3 regions of the Bradyrhizobium sp. WSM4872 genome follow, and region 1 is predicted to be linked to each of the others. Evidence: predicted binding sites of a transcription regulator. Region 1 holds the regulator's gene; each other region holds the start of a gene.

The links. The regulator LexA, encoded in region 1, represses DNA repair genes until DNA is damaged. The targets are predictions, from matches to a motif close to TGTTCNNNNTGTGTTCNG.
Region 2: AC0L3C_RS15835 (DUF3072 domain-containing protein) is a predicted target of LexA. The motif match lies at 2,487-2,504, and genes of this name have one in related genera.
Region 3: AC0L3C_RS30070 (helicase-related protein) is a predicted target of LexA. The motif match lies at 2,375-2,392, and genes of this name have one in related genera.

The regions. Positions count from the first base shown of each region.
Region 1 covers NZ_JBVVPT010000003.1:44,628-49,565, forward strand. The annotation lists gene AC0L3C_RS05850 (HAD family hydrolase) at 1-85, shown strand, start outside; gene AC0L3C_RS05855 (hypothetical protein) at 240-431, shown strand; gene AC0L3C_RS05860 (molybdopterin molybdotransferase MoeA) at 641-1,852, shown strand; gene lexA (transcriptional repressor LexA) at 2,028-2,729, shown strand; gene AC0L3C_RS05870 (hypothetical protein) at 3,203-3,640, shown strand; partial or broken gene AC0L3C_RS05875 (ComEC/Rec2 family competence protein) at 3,779-4,938, opposite strand, start outside.
Region 2 covers NZ_JBVVPT010000009.1:242,087-247,024, forward strand. The annotation lists gene AC0L3C_RS15795 (HWE histidine kinase domain-containing protein) at 1-6, shown strand, start outside; gene AC0L3C_RS15800 (hypothetical protein) at 3-224, opposite strand; gene AC0L3C_RS15805 (hypothetical protein) at 363-620, shown strand; gene AC0L3C_RS15810 (hypothetical protein) at 716-964, shown strand; gene AC0L3C_RS15815 (type 1 glutamine amidotransferase domain-containing protein) at 1,034-1,594, opposite strand; gene AC0L3C_RS15820 (hypothetical protein) at 1,809-1,964, shown strand; gene AC0L3C_RS15825 (hypothetical protein) at 1,979-2,185, opposite strand; gene AC0L3C_RS15830 (hypothetical protein) at 2,204-2,425, opposite strand; gene AC0L3C_RS15835 (DUF3072 domain-containing protein) at 2,541-2,771, shown strand; gene AC0L3C_RS15840 (DUF6496 domain-containing protein) at 2,858-3,175, shown strand; gene AC0L3C_RS15845 (hypothetical protein) at 3,182-3,544, opposite strand; gene AC0L3C_RS15850 (Do family serine endopeptidase) at 3,815-4,938, opposite strand, start outside.
Region 3 covers NZ_JBVVPT010000031.1:76,597-81,534, forward strand. The annotation lists gene AC0L3C_RS30070 (helicase-related protein) at 1-2,108, opposite strand, end outside; gene AC0L3C_RS30075 (DUF3108 domain-containing protein) at 2,774-3,583, opposite strand; gene rpmB (50S ribosomal protein L28) at 4,168-4,479, shown strand; gene AC0L3C_RS30085 (nucleotidyltransferase domain-containing protein) at 4,725-4,938, shown strand, end outside.

The sequences.
Region 1 (4,938 bases):
GGGAGCGCGGGCGCGCGGCTTGACGGCGGTGCATGTGACCTCGCCCCGGGACGTCGGGAACGCATTGAAGGCATTGGGCATCTGACGACTATCTGTCGTCGCGAAACCCGACGGGAACAATTTTGAAAAAATTGAGGAACCCGATCACTTTGTGCATTTTTGTACAGAGTTCCCGGAACGGAATACCGCCTTCCGGACTCTTAGAGTCCGCTGGGACTTCTACGGACGGATGCATCATCGTGTTGGGCAAGACCTACCTCACCAAGCAGGCCTCTCTTCTTCTTGAATTCGCCAGGACAACTTCAGATTCGGATCTTTCCGCCAAGCTTGTGAGCAAGGCCGCCGATCTGAAATCCCAGGCCGATCCGTTGCCCGACAAGGATAAGGGATCCAAGGCGCCCGACGTAACATCCGGGCAGGCAGGCAGCTGATCGATGCAGGCCGGTGATTTCGTGGCTTCGATGACCACTTTCCTGCCGATCTCTCACGTTCTTCGGATCATGCCGCGACGCGCTTGATCCCGGCTTCCGGAACGATGCGAAGCGGCGGGATGACTGCCCCCGTTTTTGCCTCTGCGCCCGCGCTCGGCTAGAAGACTTGCGGAACATTCGCCCGAACGTGCCGAGCAGGAGTTTTCGCCGTGGCCTTGATGCCGGTTTCCGACGCGCTCGCCGCGGTGCTGGCGGATGCAGAGCCACTGCCGGAAGAAATGATTTCGCTCGACGAGGCCTACCATCGCGTGCTCGCGCGTGACGTCGCGGCGCGGCGCACGCAGCCGCCGCAGGCGATGTCGGCGATGGACGGTTACGCGGTGCGGGCGGCCGACGCCGCGACGATCGATTCGGAGCTCACCGTCATCGGCGAAGTCGCGGCGGGCCGACCGTTCGCCGGGAGGGTCGGCGCCGGCGAGGCCGTACGGATCTTCACGGGCGGCGTCATTCCCGGTGGCGCGGATGCCGTCGTGATCCAGGAAGACACTGTTGTCGCCGGCAAACGTATCACGATCAAGGAAGCCGCGATCGCCGGACGGCACATCCGCCCAGCCGGTATCGATTTCCGCGAGGGCGACGTGCTCCTGCGCAAGGGAAGCCGTCTCACCGAGCGCGACCTCGCGCTCGCCGCCGGCATGAATCATCCGCACCTTGCCGTTTTCAGGCGTCCGAAAGTCGCGATTCTCGCCACGGGCGACGAGCTGGTGATGCCGGGCACCACGCCCGGCCACGGCCAGATCGTCTATTCCAACGGCTACGCCCTGCACGCGCTCGCCCGCAGCGAGGGCGCCGAGACCATCGACCTCGGTATTGCCGCCGACACGCTGGAGGCGACCACCGCCGGCATCCGCAGCGCCCGTGAGAGCGGCGCCGACGTCCTGATCACGACCGGCGGCGCATCGGTCGGCGACCACGATCTGGTCCAGCAGGCGCTGCGGGACGAAGGCATCGCGATAGCGTTCTGGAAGATCGCGATGCGGCCAGGCAAGCCGATGATGCACGGACGGCTCGGCGCAATGGGTGTGATCGGCCTGCCGGGCAATCCCGTGTCGTCCTATGTGTGCGCTTTCCTGTTCATGGTGCCGCTGATTCGCGTCCTGTCTGGCCGTTCGGTGATTCACCATCGCCGTGAACGCGCCGTGCTCGGCCGCGACGTCGGCGCCAACGACCAGCGCGAGGACTATCTGCGCGCGCATCTGGAGGAGCGTGACGATGGCACACGCGTCGTTCTTCCCGTCAATCATCAAGACTCTTCGCTGCTTGCGAATCTCGCTGCAGCACAGGTACTTCTCGTGCGCGCACCGTTCGCGCCGAAGGCCGAAGCCGGCACGGCTTGCGAAGTGTTGCGGCTCCCCGTCTGAGCGTCCGGCAATGCGCGTTCCGCGAACTTTGCTCTGTTCACGGTAAATTAAGCAGTTGCGGAACATGTATCGAACATATAGTGTCCGTTCATGATTTGTTTCGAGCATGTAGCGGCTTATGGCCGAATTCAGCGTCTCGGAATCGGACGACATCAACCGGGGGACTTTGGTCGAGATGTTAACGCGCAAACAATACGAGCTTCTGCGGTTCATCAGTGAACGTCTGAAGGAAAGCGGCGTGCCGCCCTCCTTCGACGAGATGAAGGATGCGCTCGACCTGCGCTCGAAGTCGGGCATCCATCGCCTGATCACGGCGCTCGAGGAGCGTGGCTTCATCCGACGCCTGCCCAACCGCGCCCGTGCGATTGAAGTCATCAAGCTGCCGGAGCTCCAGGCAGCCGCCGGCAGCCGCCGCGGCTTCACGCCGAGCGTCATCGAGGGCAATCTCGGCAAGGTGCGTGCGGGCTCCAGCCTGCCCGCTGACGAGGGCGAACGTCCCGTGGCGGTGCCGGTGATGGGCCGCATCGCGGCCGGCACGCCGATCGAGGCATTGCAGACCCGCAGCCATACCATCAGCGTACCGCCTGACATGCTCGGCTCGGGCGAGCATTACGCGCTCGAAGTACGCGGTGATTCCATGGTCGAGGCCGGCATCCTCGACGGCGACATGGCGCTGATCCAGCGCAACGAGAGCGCTGATACCGGCGACATCGTGGTGGCGCTGATCGACGACGAGGAAGCGACGCTGAAGCGCTTCCGCCGTCGCGGCGCCTCGATCGCGCTCGAGCCCGCCAACGCAGCCTATGAGGTCCGCATCCTGCCGCCCAACCGGGTGAAGATTCAGGGCAAGCTGATCGGGCTTTACCGGAAGTACTGATACCGGAAGTGCTTCATACCTGAAGTGCTTGGCGCCTCGCGCGCTTCCGACCGGCATCGCCGGTCAGAGATTGGAGCGGATCATCGTCCGCTCCGGCTGGATAGTCGTTCTGGTTCTGCACAGACTATCCGGCCCCTCCTCCGGCGCTGGCTCCTCGCGACGCCCAGGAAACAGCACCGAAACAGCACCGCTTCAAATGGCACCGCGTCGCGGCTCGCGTGTTCGAGGAAACACCATCCAGCGATCAAGTTCGCCCGCCGCAGCCAAGCCGGCAATATTCGCGCATGCGCCTCCCGAATGCATCGCAACGGGCTTTGTTCCTATTGAATTCGGGAAAGATAATGTGATCGCGGCTTGCGGAAGCCAGCCGCAGATTTGCCCACAACCAAGCAGAGCTTTCGTGCTTCCACTCTGATAGAGGCCTGCGCCTCGATAAGAGACGCGGGTTGCTATCCCAGCATGAGGAGCACCCGATGTGTGACTACAGCCTACATGCCGTCGCGTCGCGCCCCGCCGAAGTCGGCGAGACGATCGTCACGACAAGCTTCCGCGGCACCTCGACGCGCGGCTTCGCCTCCGCAGCCGATCCATCCGTTGCCGTCTGCCTGCTGCCGGGAACGGAGCTCGCCTTCGCCGACGACGTCCGCTACGACAATCGCTGGATCTGGACGCGCACCATCAATTCCCGCGTGGGCAAGTTCGGCAAAATCGATCCGCACGTTCCCGACCGCCATCACGACGCGATCGAATTCCCCGACGGCAAATATGTCCTGGTGACGCAGCTCGTCGAAGGCCAGCGAGCGACCGTGCTGCAACTGCCGGTGACTCAGTCGGTCACCGAGCGCGAGCACAAGGCGCAGATCATCGCCGACAGCAGGCAGCCGACCGTCACGCACCTGCCGATCGGCTGAAACAGCCGCCCTCCGGCTACGAGGTCGGAGGTCAGGATTGAATCGCCATCGCCGGCCGTGGCCGGCGAGATGGTGTAGTTTGCGCCCAGCGAATCCGAGCGGACGCACCGATCCACTGCGTTGCTCCGCACCATCAGATCAATCGTCGGCCTGCAAGTCCGTCTCCGCCGGCGTTGCGTCCTTGATGCGGGACGCGGTCGTCTTTGGCGCGAGGCTGCCGTCGAAATCACCCTCGCCGGCGCCGGCCGGCAACCAGGGGCGGCTCGTGCCTCTCGCCCTCACCGCCTGAACCGCAAAACCGTCGCCACGCTGCGCCAGCGCCAGCGCGCTCTGGCTGGCGAGCCGCCGCCGATCGACCACCATCGCGGCGCAATCGGGCGGCGCGGGACGTGTCGTCACCACCAGCACGGCCCGACTGCAATCGTCCGCGAGAGCGTCGACGCGGAGTGCCAGCGCGACCAGCCTCCCGTCGGCCAGTGGCGTCACGCAGCCGGATTCGTCACAGGACACGCCATCGGCCAGCGAGGCTCTGCCCGCATCGCGGGGATCGGCGTCGGCAGCGAGCCATTCCCTCAGCAGAAAGCTGTCCTTGTTCGTCCTGATCAGGTGCAGATATCCGTCCTTGCCCCGCACGGCGACGCTCGCGCCATCCCCGGCAATCAGGATGTCGGGCTGCCGCGCCGACAGTCCCCAGAGGATCGCTGCCAGCAGCACCAGGGCGCCGGACCAGCGTAGTGGCGTCCGCAACAAGCCCAGCACGATGATTCCCAGGCTCGCCACGATCAGCGGCGCGATTCCGAACGCCGGGATGCGGCCGACCGCGCCCGGCAAGGCCGCGACCCAGCGCGAGACCGCGACCATCCAGTCGATGCCGATCCCCATCAGCCACCAGAACACGCTGTCCAGCCCGAACGGAGCAGCAAGCAGCCCCAACAGTCCCGCCGGCATCACCAGCGCCGAGACCACCGGCATCGCGCCGAGATTGGCGAGCACGCCGAACGGCGTGACACGGTGGAAGTGGAAAGCGGCGTAGGGTGTGGTCGCAAGTCCCGCAATCAGCGAAGCCATGAACAGCATCGCGATCTCGCGGCCGCCCCACATCGCAATGCGCGCGGTCGCCGAATGGTCCGGCGAGGCAAACAAATTCGGCATGCCGATCTGCACCAGCGCCACCAGGCCGAGGGTTGCCGCAAACGACATCTGAAAACTCGGATGCACCAGCGCTTCCGGCGCGACCGCCAGCACGATCAGCGCAGCCACAGCAAGCGTGCGGAAGGTGATGGCGCGGCGATCGACCA
Region 2 (4,938 bases), on a different contig from region 1:
GGTTAGCCGGAGGCCGCACTCTTCCTGCGCTGCGTCGTTTGCGGTTCGCGCGCGACCTGTCCTTCGAGCCATGCTTCCGTTTGGGCGAGATCGCGCAGCGCCTTGGCATAGCGGCACGCCGCGCTTCGCTCCGCGCCGCGGGGCAGCTTCCGCGCCTTGCGGAGGATGTCCGCAGCGGCGTTACGATAAGCCAGAGAGCGATAGAGAAAGACCACCTTACCCATATCGAATGTTCCCGTGTTGCGCGGTCATTCTTGCAGGCCCGGCATGAACGTCGGATGAAGCGGACTATGACAATTCCTTCATGCAGGTGGAACCGGCGAGTGACGCAGGCGTTGCATGCCAGATTGGGATAGAGTTCCATGCGCGCGAAGAAGTCGTCGGACCTGATCTCTCCCAGCGGGCTCATCAAGCTGATGACGCACGCCATGATGGGCGCAGCCCTCGGGCTCGCTTTCAGCCTCTTGCTCGTGCTGTCCAATCCCGGCGTCGCCAATTTGCTGAGTCATGGCGGAAGGCAGGCCGTGGTCGTGTTCGCCCTCACATTGGTGACGACGTTCGCGATCGGCGCGACACTGACCGGCGTCGTATTCATCCTCGCAGAGGACAAGCAAACTTGAACTATGCGGGATTTACCGGAACTTCTTTGTTCGGAACTCCTGCGACGAATGGCAGTTGGCTGCCTGCGTCAATTCAACTCAGGGAGTTCCCGAACATGAAGACTACCAAGCTCGCTCTTGCCGTAATGTTGGCAACCGGCCTGGCCGCCGCACCGTTCGCCGTGCAGGCCAAGTCGCACAAGGCGAAACACGGATCCTCGATGTCGTCGTCGCAGACCACCACGGGCGCCAACACCAAGTCCTCCAAGGGTGCTGACCCCTCCGGTCAGGGCGGCTCAGGCCCCGGCTCCGACCAGGGCGGCACCATGACGAACAACAAGGCCGGCATGAGCAACACCAAGTAAATCCCCGCCGAGATGTCAGACAAAAGCCCCGCGGCCGCGCGGGGCTTTTCCCTCCGGGAGCCGCTGACTTCACGCGGCGCTGCGTTGAAGGTGCCGACCTTCCTTGATCTCTTCGATGATTTTGGCGCTGAAGGCTTCGAGATCTCCGGGGTTGCGCGAGGTGATGACGCCCTGGTCAACAACCACCTCCGAGTCTTCCCATGCCGCGCCGGCATTGATGACATCGGTCTTGATCGATTTGTATGAGGTCAGCTTGCGGCCCTTGGCGATGCCTGTTTCAATCAGGAGCCAAGGCGCATGGCAGACAGCCGCAACGATCTTCTTCGCGTTGAAGATGTCCTTGACGAAGCTCAGCGCCTTCGGCTCGACCCGCAGGAGGTCCGGATTGATCTGCCCGCCCGGCAGAACGACCGCGTCGTAGTCGCTGCCGGAAACCTGGTCGAGGGTCCTGTCCACCTTCACGGCCCGACCCCAATCCTTTTTGTCCCAGCCCTTGATCTCGCCGGGTGCAAGCGAGACGACGTGGACCGTCGCACCCGCCTGTTTCAAGCGGTCGCGCGGCACTTCCAGTTCCGATTGTTCAAAGCCGTGCGTGGCCAAAATCGCGATCGTCTTACCCTGAAGCTCCATGGAACACTCCGTTGATGAGAGAGGAGCCCGGTCAATCAGTCGAGCCGACTTCCGTTCCGCGCGATTGCGTGCTTCACGCGGATGTGCGGCAGGTTGTGTCAGCCACAGGAACGTTCGCCGAGAAGATCGTTTGAACCGCATTCCATCGAGGTGGCGAATGGCAAACGTTCGGTCATTGCTCTCGCGCTGGGCGGCGCCGCTGCTCGGCGCAATCATGCTCATCTGCGGCATCATCATCGCGATCGGGGGCGCGTGGCTGATCGCCTTGGGTGGCTCGTTCTATTATCTGCCGGCCGGCCTCGGGCTCTTGATCTCGGGCGTTCTATTGCTGGGACGGCACGCCGAAGGCGCCCTGATCTACCTGTCTTGACGTGACGAACTCGCTTAGCTGCGTCGGCCCTCAGTGACTTTAAGGCGCGCTCCGAGATCTGATTTCACCAGATGATCGAGTCGTGCACGCTTGCGCGCGATCAAGAGCTGGGCCGCGGCGTCGTCGAGCCCCTCGCGTTGCAGCTGCCGGATGGCGGAGCCCAGTTCGAGAATCTCGGCGCGCAGCTTCAGAATCCGGTACGCATCCGGGTCTTCCTCCACCGTGCGCTCCCAAAGCTTTCAGCGGCGCGCAACCACGCGCAGAGGACTACCTGATGTCTTCGCGGAACGAAGGCGCATCCTGTCGCGGACATTCGGCAGGACATCGCCGCCACCTGCAGCCTTCCATTCGCCGATCAGCAGATTGATTTTCCGGCGCAGATCCATCTGCGCCAGGGCCTTCTCTGTGCAGTCACGATCGCGCTCGACGAGTTCGCGGACGGACACCTCGATATCGGCCATTTCCAGCCTCAAGGCGCTGATTTTACGTCGAATTTCATTAATTCTGTTGTCCATGGCTTGTTAGAACAAAATAAGAACATATAGTCAAGTCACGATTTCAGAAGGGAGAAGCGACATGCAGGTTCAAGGTAAATACGACGCCAAGACTTTCCTGACCGACAAGACTTCCCTCACCGCCAAGGCTTTCCTCACCGAGCAGATGACGCGGGCGCAGGGCCTCCGGCTGAAACGGCTGAGCGAAGAGGCGTATCAACCCGCGCAATATGCCCGGGATCTGTCCTCCAGCGAGGCAGCGCGGCGCATTCAGGTGCTGGAAGCCGAGATCGAGTTGGCGGATTCGTTCTAGGCTGGGTCGCGTATCCCCGACGTTCGCGCGCGCTTTCGGAACTATGCCTGTCTCGGATGGTTTTCCCCGGCCAAGGGAGAACATGCATGGCACGCAAGGCAAAGAAGCGCCGCTACTCGCGCAGCGCCGGCAGCGATGTCGAAAGCGAGATGAAGCGCTACAAGAAGGGTACCGCCAAAAGCGGACCGGGCGGTCGAGGCGGACGCGTGAAGAGCCGCAAGCAGGCAATCGCGATCGGCCTGTCGAAAGCGCGCAAGAAGGGCAAGAAGGTCCCAAAGAAAGCCGCGAAGCGGAAGACGTCCAAGAAAACGTCAAAGAAGACAGCTCGGAAAACGTCCAAGAAGACTTCGAAGAAGAGCTCGAAGAAAACGTCGAAGCGCAAATCCTCCAAACGGTCGCGCTGACCTCCGTCAGATCATGCTGCCCGGCATGAAGCAGCGGATCGAAACGCCGAACGCGGTCTTCACCGGCCACACCATGGTGCGGCCGGCCCGGTTCGGCTCGGTGATCACGGCTTCGTCCGGTACCTCGACCCACTCGCCGTCGAGCCGCACGCGATAATGTCCATTGTGCGAGTCCCAGTCGGGATCGGCGACGGCAAACCCATCCGCATCCGAGCAGCACGGGCCGAGATGGCTGCGAAGGCCGTCGAACCATGGCTTGAGGGGAGAGTCCGCGTAACGGCCGTCGTCACGCCCGAGAGCGTTTCCACCCCACAGCACGAATGGCGCCACGAGCAGCGCAGTCCTTAGCGAGAGCTTCAATCGATCCATGTCGGCACCGATCAATACGAATTGCCGGCCGGCCCAGCTCAGCGGCGGTAAATTCGAAGTTCCACGCTTGCAATCGTCGGCGGCTTCATTGCCGCCGAGTCCATACGAGATCGGCAATTGTGATGAGCGAACACGGCTTTTTCGGACGAACCGGGTCATCCTCCCTGCCGTTAACGAGAATGTTATCGGCCGGCATTCGGAATCCTGAAGGCGAACAAGAAAGGCGGCCCGGGGGCCGCCTTTTTGGATTTACGCCGATCGACCTTCGACTTATGCGAGCGGCACCGCCACGAACCGGGTCGCCTGCGCGCTTCTGACCTGCAGCAGCACACTGCGCTTGCCGGACGATTTCGCTTGCGCCAGCTCCGAACGGACATCGCCGATGTTGGCGACGGCCTTGCCGCCCACATTGAGGATGACGTCGCCGGTCTGGATGCCGCGCTGTGCGGCCGGACCTTGCGGATCGACTTCAGTGACTACGACGCCCTTCTGGCCGGCGCCCTGCACGTCGCCGGCCGGAGCCAGGCTGAGCCCGAGACGCGGCGGCATGCCGGCATCTGGCTGCGACTTGCTCTCGTCGGCTCTAGCTTGCCGCTCGTTCGGCAACTCGCCGAGCGCCAGTGTCACCGTCTTGCTGTCGCCCTTGTGGACGACATCGAGCTTCACGGACGTGCCCGGCGCCAGGGTGGCGATGGTGCGGGCGAGATCGCGGGAATCCTTGATCGCGGTGCCATTGACCGCGGTGATGACGTCGCCCGCCTCGATGCCCGCCTTCGCCGCCGGGCTGCCGTCCTGCGGATTGTCGACGATCGCGCCGCGCGCCTCCTTGAGGCCGAGGCTGTCGGCGATATCCGACGTCACCGGCTGCACCTGCACGCCGAGCCAGCCGCGTGTGACCGCGCCCTTGTCCTTCAACTGTGCGACGACGAGCTTTGCGGTCGAGGCCGGAATGTCGAAGCCGATGCCGACCGAGCCGCCGGAGGGCGAGAAAATCGCAGTGTTTACACCGATCACGTTGCCGTTCATGTCGAAGGCCGGGCCGCCGGAATTACCCTTGTTGATCGGCGCGTCGATCTGGATGAAGTCGTCATAGGGACCGTTGCCGATGTCGCGGCCGCTGGCCGAGACGATGCCGGCGGTCACGGTGCCGCCGAGGCCGAAGGGATTGCCGACCGCGACGACCCAGTCGCCGATACGCGGCTTCTGCTCGGAGAATTTGACGAACGGAAAGTCCTTCTTGCCTTCGACCTTGATCAGCGCGAGATCGGTCTTCGGATCGGTGCCGACCACTTTCGCGCTGTAGGTCGTGCCGTCGTCCATCGTCACTTGCACCGACTCGGCGTGATCGACGACGTGGTTGTTGGTCACGGCATAGCCGTCGGCGGAGATGAAGA
Region 3 (4,938 bases), on a different contig from region 1:
GCCCACAGCAGTGCGGCCAGCGCACGCCCGGCCGGCTTGAGCAGGCCGGGGAAATAGAGGTGATAGGCGCCGAAGCGGACGCCGTATTTGCGCAAGGTCGCGCGCGAGGGCTGGTCGAGGTCCTTCAGCTCGTTGGCGATCTTCGGGCGCTCCAGCACGCCGAGCGCCTCGACGAGCTGATAGGCGATGCCGCGGGCGATGCCGGTGACGTCCTCGGCCTTGCTGAGCTCGAACAGCGGCCCGAGCAGCTTTTCGATATGCGTCTTGAGCCAGAGGTCGAGCCGGGCCTGCACCTTGTCGCGGGGGGCGCCGGTGAGGCGTTCGTCGGAGATGATGCGGATGCGCGGATGCAGCGCGTCCTCTGCGGCAGACAGCCGCGCCACGGCGTCGCCGGTCCAGCGGATGATGCCTTCCGAGGTCAGCACGAACTGCTCGTCCGGTGCGTTGCCCAGTTTTTCAGCGCGCGCGTTGATCTCGCCGGCGAGCACGGCCTGCGCTGCAGCCTGCAACGCTTTCGCATCGGAGCCGGCTTCCGCCGCATCCGGTGCAAAGGTGAAGCCATCGAGGCGGCCGATGACATGGCCTTCGACGATGACTTCGCCGGTCTTGCCGATTTCCGTATTCAAGCTCGTGTTCTCCCGCAGGCGGCGCATCAATACACTGGTCCGGCGATCAACGAAACGCTCAGTCAAGCGTTCATGGAGCGCATCCGATAATTTATTTTCGACCTCGCGGGCGATTCCCTGCCAGCGTTCGGGGTCTTTCAGCCAGTCGGGGCGGTTGGCGACGAAGGTCCAGGTGCGAATCTGCGCGATCCGGGCCGACAGCGTGTCGATATCGCCGTCGACGCGGTCGGCCTGGTCGATCTGGGTCCTGAACCAGGCGTCGGGGATGCATCCCTTGCGCATCAGGAAGCCGTAGAGCGTCGTCACCAGCTCGGCATGGGCGGCCGGCGACAGCTTCCAATAATCCGGGACCTGGCAGGCCTCCCACAGCCGTTCCACGGCGTCCTTGCCATGCGCGACATCGCGCACCTCGGCGTCGCGGGCGGCGTGGTCGAGCACGCGCATGTCCTCGGCGATGGGCGCGCGCGTCAGCGCCTCATGCCCGGGGGCCAGGTTCAGCGAGACCTGGAGCGCGCCGAGAGAAGCGAAATCCAGCTTCGAATTGCGCCATTGCAGAACCTTCACGGGATCGAAGGTGTGGTTCTGCAGCGCATTGACCAGCTCGGGCTCGAACGGCGCGCAGCGGCCGGTGGTGCCGAAGGTGCCGTTGCGGGTGGCGCGGCCGGCGCGGCCGGCGATCTGGCCGAATTCGGACGGCGTCAGGCGGCGGAACTGGTAGCCGTCGAACTTGCGGTCGGAGGCAAAGGCGACGTGGTCGACGTCGAGATTGAGGCCCATGCCGACGGCATCGGTGGCGACGAGGTAATCGACCTCGCCGTTCTGGAACATCGCGACCTGCGCGTTGCGGGTGCGCGGCGAGAGCGAGCCCAGCACCACCGCGGCACCGCCATGCTGGCGCCGGATCAGCTCGGCGATGGCGTAGACCTCGTCGGCCGAGAAGGCGACAATCGCCGTGCGGCGCGGCTGCCGCGTGATCTTGCGGTCGCCGGCGAATTCGAGCTGCGACAAACGCGGCCGCGTGATCATGGAGACGCCCGGCAGCAGCCGCTCGATGATCGGGCGCATGGTCGCAGCACCCAGCAGCAGCGTCTCGTCGCGGCCGCGGCGGTTGAGGATGCGGTCGGTGAAGACGTGGCCGCGTTCCAGATCGGAGGCGATCTGCACCTCGTCCACAGCAAGAAACGAGACGTCGAGATCGCGCGGCATCGCCTCGACGGTCGAGACCCAATAGCGCGGCGCTTTCGGCTTGATCTTCTCCTCGCCGGTCACCAGCGCGACGGCATCGGGGCCGACCCGCGCGGCGATCTTGTTGTAGACCTCGCGCGCCAGCAGGCGCAGCGGCAGCCCGATCATGCCGGAGGGATGCGCGAGCATCCGCTCGATGGCGAGATGGGTCTTGCCGGTGTTGGTGGGCCCGAGCACCGCAGTGACGCCGGCGCCGGGAAGCCGCTCGGAAGCGAAGGGGGAGGAGGAAAAAGGCATCTGGGGGATTAGGTAATGGCGATTGGGGCGAATGTCAGTGCTGTTTTGGGGCGGTGGCGCGAAGGGCTCGCCTCACACACCGCTGTCATCGCCCGGCTCGACCGGGCGATCCAGTATTCCAGAGGCGGCGCAGATCAGACCGAGAGGGCGCGGCGTACTGGATGCCCCGGTCAAGCCGGGGCATGACGGCGGAGAATGCGGCGCCCCTCCCCGAACCTCGCGCAACTGTCTCACTTTGCGACGCTTTTCCCGTTGGCTTTAAGCTTCGGAACGAGTTGAGAACGAATCGCGGCCGAATCGCTGACTCCCCCTTGAGTCCTGTTCCGTTCACGCAAGATGTCGCGGGAGGCTTATTAGTTCGCACTAGATGGAGTTTTGGCCCGCCGCACAAGCGACGTTTCGATGGCGGAATCGTTAAAGCTGGGGACGGCGCGGAGTCGAATCAGAATCGGGGAGGAGTCAAATGGATTCCCGCACCCCGAGCCCCTCCAACCAAAAAAGGCGCGAAAACAACCCCATGCACAGTAGGGATGTCGTTGAAATCATTGACGTTTATTTTCACCCAAAGGGCAGGTTCGTAGCCCGCATGGAGCGAAGCGTAATGCGGGGGCCAAGCAAAGAACCCCGGATTGCGCTTCGCTCCATCCGGGCTACGGCAGCGAGCTTCACTGCGTCTTCGCGACCTTGGGCGGCTGGGCGCTGGTGATGAAGGAGGTGGCTTCCAGCATGGCCGGCCCGAGCGGGGTCGGCACTTTCAGCCAGAACGGCACCAGGACGCGCGTGCCGGCGATCGGCGCGAACGCGACCTCGATGTTGCGCTGGGCGGCGAGATATTTGATCACGGGACGGTCGGGGATGTAGCCGGCGATGGGGACGAAATACAGCGAGCAGACCACGACCTGGCCGTGATAGCCCTTCTCCGCCTTCACGTTTTCCATGCGCTTGAAATCGAGCTTGAGCTCGTAGCGCATGCGGCCGTCGAACACGGCGGCGCTACCGTGGCAGGCGTCCGCCGACAGCACGTCGCCGCTGCCGGAGACGCGCACCAGCGAGGCCGTCATCGGATCCCAGACGCCGCGGCGATGCGCGTCGGTGACGACGATGCGGTCGGGATCGACCGGCGGCTCCGGCAGGATGGCAAAATCCTTCACATTGCCCTTGTCGAGGGTGATGCGGATCTCTTCGGTCTTCTTCGAGGTGGTGGTGGAGGCCTGATAGCCGGTCGCGACCAGCGCGCCGTTGACCACGCGGCCCTGCGAGGCGCCGGTGCCCGACCCGCCCGCGAACGACTTCAAAAGCCCCGAGGTGCCGCCGGAGGCCGCGGCCGCGAACACGTCGTCCTGGATGTCGATGTTCCAGGCGCCTCGGCCGACGGGAATGCCCGCCAGCGTCGCCTCGTATTGCGCCTCGAGCTTGCCCTGCGCCGCCGCGGGCTCCGCCGCCCACGCCAAAGCCAGCCCGAAAAGGCCCGCCATGACCCAGCGGCCGGCAGAGCACGGATGGCTCGCGCGCAGCTCCGTTGAGCACAGGCCGGGCGCAAGATGAGGCGTTGTGAGCACGAAACAATCCAATCGGGGCGCGAACGGTTGTTACTTAAGCCAAAAACCGCGCCAAGCAATGCGTCCGGGCCACTCCGCGTCCGGAACTCCACTGCACTCTTCGGGCGCGAATACGCCCTTTATGTGATGGTAAGGCGCGATAATCATTGCCGTTTTGGTGATAGGGGCGGGTCAGAAGCGCGCACCCCTCTCCTCCCATTCCCCTGTCATGCCCCGGCTTGACCGGGGCATCCAGTACGCCGCGGCCCCTCTGGTAAGCCGTGCCGTCTCGGCGTACTGGATCGCCCGCCTTCGCGGGCGATGACACCGCTTTATGCCGCTTGAGATCCCGGTTTCGCGCTCTCGTGCGCCCCGGGACGACGGGCCAAAAACGGCCCGTCGCCTTGACGTCCCGCCGCTTCCCCCCTATACGTCCGCCCGCTCCCTGCAAGGACAGAGAATTTGCCCGTGGCGCCCCGAATGGCGGCCGCACATCGTTGGGAAAGATTGAGGATTTTGCCATGTCTCGCCGCTGCGAATTGACGGCCAAGGGCCCCCAGGTCGGCCACACGGTCAGCCACTCCAACATCAAGACCAAGCGCCGCTTCCTGCCGAACCTGGTCAACGTGACCTTCATCAGCGAAGCGCTGGGCCGCAACGTGCGCCTGCGCGTCTCCACCAACGCGATCAAGAGCGTCGACCACAATGGCGGCCTCGATCCCTTCCTGCTCAAGGCCAAGGCGGCCGTGCTGTCGCCCCGCGCCCTCGAACTGAAGCGCGCCATCCAGAAGAAGGTCGGCCCGACTCCCGCGCCGGAGAAGAAGGCGAGCTGAGAGTTTTCGGATTGGGCGAGGGCTTGCGCCGGGTGGCGTAGGTTTAGCCGGGTCAAGTTTTGCGTGACGGCCGGATCGGAAGATTCGGCCGTTTTTGTTTGATCGAGCGGGCGAGTAGTTACAGAGCCCCTCAATCAGCTTGCGAGGGATCATAAACTCTCGTTGAGACGTTCGACGGTATTGGCGGTGCAGGACTCATTGCTCAAAGCAATCGTGAAGTAGATGATACCCGTCGGCAGCGACGAATGCATAAACGACCTTTAACTTATACAGTCCCTAAAGACCTCGCTGCGCTGGCAAAAGCACTCGCGGATTGGGGATCGTCCGCATGTGGTAGTACGATCTACGTCTACGGCAGCCGTGTTCGCGGCGATCACAAGGCTACCAGCGACATTGATATTTGCGTCGAATTTACCAATCCGCAGTCAGCCGACGTACAGTGGTGGACGCAGAATAACT